2 regions of the Comamonas sp. Z1 genome follow, and region 1 is predicted to be linked to the other one. Evidence: predicted binding sites of a transcription regulator. Region 1 holds the regulator's gene; the other holds the start of a gene.
What was found. Region 1 encodes FNR, which switches genes on or off when oxygen is low (the NO sensors DNR and NnrR bind a similar motif). Its sites were predicted from a motif close to TTGATNNNNATCAA; they were not measured.
Positions count from the first base shown of each region.

Region 2: the regulator FNR is predicted to act here: its motif matches at 1,677-1,690, upstream of FSY45_RS05855 (DASS family sodium-coupled anion symporter).

Region 1 is NZ_VOQT01000001.1:487,208-491,297, reverse strand. It holds gene ccoG (cytochrome c oxidase accessory protein CcoG) at 1-909, shown strand, start outside; gene FSY45_RS02175 (FixH family protein) at 1,036-1,341, shown strand; gene FSY45_RS02170 (hypothetical protein) at 1,599-1,862, shown strand; gene fnr (fumarate/nitrate reduction transcriptional regulator Fnr) at 1,926-2,648, opposite strand; gene hemN (oxygen-independent coproporphyrinogen III oxidase) at 2,917-4,090, shown strand, end outside.
Region 2 is NZ_VOQT01000002.1:548,142-552,231, reverse strand. It holds gene rpoA (DNA-directed RNA polymerase subunit alpha) at 1-550, shown strand, start outside; gene rplQ (50S ribosomal protein L17) at 682-1,065, shown strand; tRNA gene FSY45_RS05865 (tRNA-Met) at 1,106-1,182, shown strand; gene FSY45_RS05860 (hypothetical protein) at 1,255-1,581, opposite strand; gene FSY45_RS05855 (DASS family sodium-coupled anion symporter) at 1,850-3,355, shown strand; gene FSY45_RS05850 (alkylhydroperoxidase domain protein) at 3,365-3,955, opposite strand; gene FSY45_RS05845 (CMD domain protein) at 3,952-4,090, opposite strand, start outside.

The DNA of each region.
Region 1 (4,090 bases):
TTCACCTTTGTCGGCTACTTCGTGCCCATCCGTGAGTTGGGTGTGGAGTTGATGGCCTTCCAGGGCAGCTGGCAGATTTTCTGGGTGGCGTTCTACGGTTTCGCCACCTACGGCAACGCCGGCTATATGCGCGAGCAGGTCTGCAAGTACATGTGTCCCTATGCACGCTTTCAGAGTGCCATGTTTGACAAGGACACCATGATCGTCAGCTACGACGCCGAACGTGGTGAAGCTCGCGGCCCGCGCAAGAAAGACGTCGACTACAAGGCACAGGGCCTGGGGGACTGCATAGATTGCAAGCTTTGCGTTCAGGTCTGCCCCGTGGGCATCGATATCCGCAAAGGGTTGCAGTACGAATGCATCGGCTGCGGTCTGTGCGTCGATGCCTGCAACTCCGTGATGGACAAGATGGAGTATCCGCGTGGCCTGATCCGGTTGACCACTCAGAATGCCGTGGCCAAGGCCTGGAAGCAGGTGCAGGTGATTCGCCGCATTTTCCGCCCGCGTGTGCTGATCTACTCGGCCGTGCTGGTGGCCCTCAGCGCTGCCATGATCGCCAGTCTGGTGCTGCGCGAGCCGCTCAAGGTCGATGTGATTCGCGACCGTGCTGCGCTTTCGCGCATCGTGGCGGGCGGCAAGCTGGAGAACGTCTACCGTCTGCAGATCATGAACGCCACCGAGTCCGAGCAGCGCTACCGTATCAGCGCCGTGGGCCTGGAGAATCTGGAAGTCGCATCCGAGCAGGAAGTGAGCGTTGGCCCTGCAGAGACGCGCGGCATTGCGGTGCGGCTGCAGATTCCGTATGGCTCAGCAACTCCCGGCTCGCACCCCGTACACTTCAATGTGGATGCAGTGACTGCCGGAGCAGGGCGTATTTCCGAGAAGACGGTGTTCCTGGTGCCGCGTTAATGCCAGGTCTTGACGGTCTTCGTGAGCCATCACGGAGGCCGGACAAGGGCACCGCCAATCGGCAACAATTTATGCCACCCTGCCGTGTGTGTCTGGGTGGTCAGAATTTTGGAAAGAGGTTTCATCATGTCGGCAGCACAAGCCAAGGTCTCGCAAACGGCCAAGATCATCCACCCCGAGGACGGCAAGCCCTGGTGGAAGTTTGCCCATGTCTGGCTCATCATCGCCGGCCCGGTGATCGTGGTGATTGCCGGCTTTGTCACCGCATACATCGCACTGAGCAGGCCTGATCCCGTGATTGACCCTGACTACTACCGCCATGGCATGGAAATCAACCAGCGCCTGAGCGAAAGTGAAAAAAGCCTGGCCCCAGCAGTCACCGGCCGCAATCATGCGGCCACGCCAGCCAAGGACCATCCGCTGGATCGCTGAGCGCTCCGGCGCTTGCTCCGCCAAGGTCGCTTTTGCGGCCTTTTTTGTTGCCGATATCAAAATCAGAGCGTGTTGCGCATGCTCTGCCTAACGTTGATGTAGAAGCAAATGGTTTTTTGATATCCAGATGGCGCAGGATGCTACTGAAAAGAGAGTGGTTCAGGGTTTCCCGCCACGGTGCATGCCCGCAGTCCTGCATGAACGGTCACCACTGTTGTGCAAAATATGACCAAGCCCACAGCCCAAGGAGAATCAGGATGGATGCTCGACGCTGGATGTGGATTGTTTGGCCGGCCTTTCTGGCGGCGGCAATCATGGAGATGGTGGTTTTCGCCTTTGTGGACCCGCTGGATGTGCACTGGCTGGGCTCCCCCCTGGACTGGTCGCGCCAGGCCATCTATACGGTCGCTTTTTTTGCCTTCTGGGTCGTGACCCTGATCGGAGGTGCGATGACGGTGATGCTGGGGCGCTCCGTCAGCGATCTCAATGGCGGCATCGTTTCCGAGCCTCTGCCCGATTAATTCGCACAGACAAAAAAGCCCGCTGTCCGCGGGCTTTGTCTTGAGAGTGTCTGTCGACTCGGTTCAGTTCTGGCATTGCTGGCTGTTGACGATGCGTTTGAGCGCCTCGGTATCCAGGATGCGCAGGTGGCGCTGCTTGACTTCCACAATGCCTTCCTCTGCAAATTTGGAGAAAGTGCGGCTCACGGTCTCGAGCTTGAGGCCCAGGTAACTGCCGATTTCTTCGCGCGTCATGCGCAGCACCAGTTCCGACTTGGAAAAGCCGCGTGCCGACAGGCGCTGGACCAGGTTCAACACAAAGGCCGCCAGGCGCTCTTCGGCACGCATGCTGCCCAGCAGCAGCATCACGCCATGCTCGCGCACGATTTCGCGGCTCATGACCTTGTGCACATGGTTCTGCAGGGCAGTGACCTCGCGCGAGAGCTGCTCCAGTTTGTCAAACGGCATGACGCAAACCTCGGCGTCTTCCAGGGCCACGGCATCACAAGTGTGGTGGTCGTTGACGATGCCGTCCAGACCAATGATTTCGCCAGCCATCTGAAAGCCTGTGACCTGATCGCGTCCGTCTTCGGTGGCCACGCTGGTCTTGAAGAAGCCGGTTCGTATGGCATACAGCGAGGTGAACTCTTCGCCATTGCGAAACAGCAGACCGCCGCGCTTGACCTTGCGGCGCGTGGCCACAATCTCGTCAATGCGCTCCATTTGTTCATCGTCCAGGCCCATGGGCATGCACAGTTCACGCAGATTGCAGTTGGAGCAGGATGCTTTGATGGTCTGAAGATTCATGGGCTTTTTGCAACGGCGCAGACAGACACGGAGTGGAGAGTCGCGCTGGTCATTGACCTCGTGGTTGAAGATGAGATGGATCAAATTGTCGCAGCACTTGCCTTGAGGTCTCTTGATTTTCATCAAGGACAGGGTGATTGCCTTGGGGCACATTGCCTGTATTCGTTCAAAAACATGCGCTTTTGCCTATTTTGGGCATGATTTTCAGGATCTGATTTCCATTGAAATCTGCTCTATACAGAGTGTGGGCGCACCCTAACTCCCAGTTATGACCGCAGTCACGCCTGAGTTGCTGAGCCGCTTTGATATCCCCGGCCCACGCTACACATCGTTCCCAACAGCCGACCGTTTTGTTGAGGCTTTTGGTGCAGACGACTACATACTGGCACTCAAGCAGCGCAAGACGCATTCTGGCTCGCGCGCTTTGCCCCTGTCCGTTTATGTGCATGTGCCGTTCTGTGAGTCGCTTTGCTATTACTGCGCCTGCAACAAGATCGTGACCAAGCATCATGAGAAGGCTGCCGAGTATCTGGACTACTTGAGCCGCGAGCTGGCCATGCATACCGAGCATTGCGGCAAAGGCCAGCTCGTAAGCCAGCTGCATCTGGGCGGAGGCACACCGACCTTTTTCAGCGATGCCGAGTTGCAGCAGCTGATGGTCTTGATGCGTGAACATTTCAAGCTGGATCCCGCGGGCGAGTACTCCATCGAGGTCGATCCGCGCACCGTCAGCAACGAGCGGCTGAGAGCTCTCAAGGACATGGGGTTCAATCGCCTGAGCTTTGGCGTGCAGGACTTTGATCCCGCGGTGCAGAAAGCGGTGCACCGCGAGCAGCCCGCCGAGCAAGTATTTGCGCTGGTGGCCGAGGCGCGCCGCCTGGGCTTTGTCTCCATCAATGTGGACCTGATCTACGGTTTGCCCAGGCAGACGCCCGAGTCTTTTGCGCGCACGCTGGCACAGGTCAATGAGCTGCGCCCCGATCGCATTGCACTGTATGCCTATGCGCATCTGCCCGAGCGCTTCAAGCCGCAAAGGCGCATCGAATCGGCAGACCTGCCCATGGGGCAGGACAAGCTGAACATGCTCTCCGGCGCAATTGATGCATTCATGGATGGCGGTTATGTCTATGTAGGCATGGACCACTTTGCGCTGCCTGACGACTCTTTGGCCATTGCCAAGCGCCAGGGGCGCCTGCATCGCAATTTTCAGGGCTACAGCACCCAGCCTGATTGCGATCTGATTGCACTGGGCGTATCGGCTATCGGCAAGGTGGGCGCGACCTACAGCCAGAACGTCAAGACTCTTGAAGAGTATTACGATGCCGTCGATGGCGGCATGTTGCCCGTGCAGCGCGGACTGGCACTTTCACGTGACGATCTGGTGCGCAGAGCCGTCATCATGTCCATCATGTGCCAGGGCTCCGTCCTGTATGAGCCCATGG
Region 2 (4,090 bases), on a different contig from region 1:
CGGCAACGTGCGCCGCTACGGTGACGAATCGACCAAGTCGATCGGCCGTATCGTGCTCGACGCTTCGTTCTCGCCCGTCAAGCGCGTGAGCTACGCTGTCGAATCCGCACGTGTGGAACAGCGTACCGATCTGGACAAGCTGGTTCTGGAAATCGAAACCAACGGTGCCATCACCGCTGAAGACGCAGTGCGTGCATCCGCCAAGATCCTGGTGGAGCAGCTGGCAGTGTTTGCCCAGCTCGACGGTGGCGATATCGCCAGCGTGTTCGACGCTCCTGCCGGTGGCCGCGGCGCTGCCACGTCGTTCGATCCCATCCTGCTGCGTCCTGTGGACGAGCTCGAGCTCACCGTGCGTTCTGCCAACTGCCTCAAGGCAGAGAACATCTACTACATCGGTGACCTCATCCAGCGTACCGAAAACGAGCTGCTCAAGACTCCCAACCTGGGTCGCAAGTCGCTCAACGAGATCAAGGAAGTTCTGGCTTCCCGCGGTCTGACTCTGGGCATGAAGCTTGAAAACTGGCCACCCGCTGGCCTGGAAAAGCGTTAATTGCTACAATAGAGGACTTTGCTGGAGTTGATCCGGCAAAGTCCAAGTGCCTCGGGCAGTACCTGATACGGCTGCCTGATTTAATTTAGAAAAGATCTCCGGATAAAAACGGGGAGCAAAGGAAAAGCACCATGCGTCACGGCAACGGCCTCCGCAAACTGAACCGCACTTCTGCACACCGCAAGGCAATGCTGCAGAACATGATGAACTCGCTGATCGAGCACGAAGCAATCAAGACCACGGTCCCCAAGGCCAAGGAACTGCGTCGCGTCATCGAGCCCATGATCACTCTGGCCAAGGTTGATACCGTGGCTAACCGTCGTCTGGCTTTCGACCGCCTGCGCGACCGCGACAGCGTGACCAAGCTGTTCAACGTGCTGGGTCCCCGCAACGCTCAGCGTCCCGGTGGCTACACACGTATCCTGAAGATGGGCTTCCGCGTGGGCGACAACGCTCCCATGGCCTATGTGGAACTGGTCGAGCGCGCTGAAGAAGCCGCTGCAGCAGCTGAATAAGCCAGGGCAGGCTGCAAAGCCTGCTATAATTTGGAAATACCGCGCGATGGAGCAGTCTGGTAGCTCGTTGGGCTCATAACCCAAAGGTCGGAGGTTCAAATCCTTCTCGCGCAACCAAATTGAAAAGGTCACGACAATGTCGTGACCTTTTTTTTGTCCATTTTCCATTGAAGGGCGGCAGCGCTGGTATCAGCTCGTCATACCTCCCGACGCTGTGCCCGAGCGCCGGCTCAGATGCTCGCGCACCCGGCTGGCAATCACCTGAGCGATTTCCGGGCTCAGTACCTCGCTGATATGAAGTACCTCGGTGTAGTGCAGATAGAGCAGGCCGCGCAAGGTCCTGAATGCCGTCTCATGTTCGGCACCGCAGATGCCGGCATCGTTGGCCAGCACGCGTTCGACGGCACCGGGCTCAAGCAGCCGGATCTTGCAGATAGCAGCCTGATGCAGTATCGCTAGATCTATTTCTTCAAGGCGGCTTTCCCATTCATCGGGCAGGAATCGGTTCGCTGGCATTTAGAGTGTCTCTCCTGCTGAATCCATGGGCATGTGCCCAATGCTTGAATACTGACATGTACGAGGTCTTGCCATTGGTTTTGCTTCTGCAAGTCTTGCCGTCGATCAAACTTTGGCAACGTAAAAGTCGGCCTGGAGTCGAAGCCATGCGGCACTGCATCATGATGCCAGTCTGTGACCCGAGCGCCAATGTCCGTCGGGGACTCCTGGCTTTTGCTGAGCTGAGGTATGGTGTCTCGATGCGCTGCAGGTAAAGAAAAGGACTTCTATGTTCGAGAAGATCGTCTCGATGTTCCGTTACTTCAAATCGGCCGTTCCGTTTCGGGTCGTGCCTGCACTGATTTCCACCCTGGTGCTGACCGGTCTGCTGCTGACGCCGGTACCTGCGGGACTGGACAGCAAGGCCTGGCAACTGGTGGCCATCTTTCTGACGACCATCGTGGCGATCATCCTCAAGGTCATGCCCATAGGCGTGATGGCATTGATGGCGATTGTCATCGTGTCGCTGTCCCAGGTCACCTCCAGTTCGTCCAAAGGTGCGATCACGGATGCGCTGAGCAGCTTTGCGAATCCTCTGATCTGGCTGATCGTGGTGGCGGTTCTGATATCGCGCGGTCTCAAGAAGACGGGGCTCGGCAACCGCATCGGATTGCTGTTCATTGCGCTGATGGGCAAGCGCACCATAGGCATAGGTTACGGACTCGCGATCTGCGAGCTGGTACTGGCCCCGTTCACGCCCAGCAACACGGCACGCGGTGGCGGCATCGTGCATCCGATCATGAAGTCCATCGCCAATGCCTTTGAATCGGATCCGGCCAAGGGAACGCAAGGCAAGGTCGGGACCTATCTGGCGCTGGTCAACTACCATTCCAATCCGATCACCTCGGCGATGTTCCTGACCGCGACGGCGCCCAATCCGCTGGTCGTGGACCTGGTGGCCAAGGCCACGGGTCAGTCCCTGCACCTGAGCTGGACAAGTTGGGCTCTGTACATGCTGCTGCCAGGGCTGCTGTGTCTGCTGTTGATGCCGCTGGCGATCTATCTGCTGTCGCCACCCGAACTCAAGGCCACGCCCAATGCCGTGGAGTACGCGCGCGCCGAGATGGCAGGCATGGGCCCGCTGTCAGGCAAGGAGCGCGTGATGCTCGGCACCTTCGGCGTGATGCTGTTGCTATGGGCGAATGTGCCGCAAATGCTGTTCGGCCCGGCGTTCACGCTGGACCCGACCGTGGTGGCTTTTCTCGGTTTGTTCGCCCTGATCATCACGGGGACCATCGATTGGGATGATGTGCTGTCCGAGAAAAGCGCCTGGGACACCCTGATCTGGTTCGGTGCCTTGGTCATGCTGGCCGAGCAGCTCAACAAGCTCGGTGTGGTCGCCTGGTTTGCCGAGGGTTTGAAGAGCGCCATCGTCGCCAGCGGCCTGGACTGGCTGCCCGTGGCCGCCATTCTGGTGGGCGTTTTCGTCTTCTCGCACTATCTGTTTGCCAGCACCACGGCCCATATCAGCGCCATGATGCTGGCCTTTCTGACCGTGGGCGCGCAACTGATCCCGGCTGACTACGTCGTCCCCTTCATGCTGATGATGACGGCCGGTTCGGCCATCATGATGACGCTGACGCACTACGCGACCGGCACTTCACCCATCATCTTCGGCAGCGGCTATGTGACTCTAGGTGTCTGGTGGCGCGTGGGGGCTGCGATGTGCGTGCTGGAGTTGCTGATCTTCGCTGTCGTCGGCAGCGCCTGGTGGAAGTTGCTGGGGCTGTGGTGAGCCGCGCTGTCAGCTGCTCGTGCGCAGGGGCTCGCCCAGAGACAGCATGAGCCGGTTGGCCCAGTTGAAGAAGGCAGTGCCCTGCAGCGCATCGGAGATGGCCGCGTCATCCAGGCCGGCGGCGCGCAGCGCATCGATATGACTGGACTCCAGTGCGGGCGGCGTCTGCGTCAAGGCCACGGCGGCGGCGACGATGGCGTTCCAGCGCGGGCCCAGATCGCTGCCCGGACCTTCATCGAGCAGGCGCTGCACATCGGCGGCGCGTTGCGAGAAATGCGTGGCAAAGCGCGCATGTACCGAAGCGCAGTAGATGCAGCCATTGGTGCGTGAGGTTGCAGCTGCTGCCAGTTCGCGCTCGGCGCGCGGCAGGCCGGCGTCGGGGTTGTAGAAGATGTCCTTGTCGGTGCGCGTGCGTGCTCCCAGCGTGTCGGGGTCGCGCGCCAGCAGCCGGAAATAGGGTGAACGCGCGCGCGCCGCGTCCACCAGGCCTGCATGGTGGCGCTCGCTCAGCTCGCTCTCCTGCAGCGGAGCTATCCATGGCTGCCAGTCGAGCTGTTCCTGGGTGAAGACCTGGGGGGAGGTGTTGTGCGTGGTGCTCATGGCTGGGCTTGCAGGGCGAGGGTGGAAGATGCCGTGGTGACTGCAGCTCGTGCGCCAAGCACGCGCAGCCCCGCCACAAGGCGGATCTGGAAGGACAGGAAAGAGGCGAGCTGGGACAGGATGACGATATCGGTC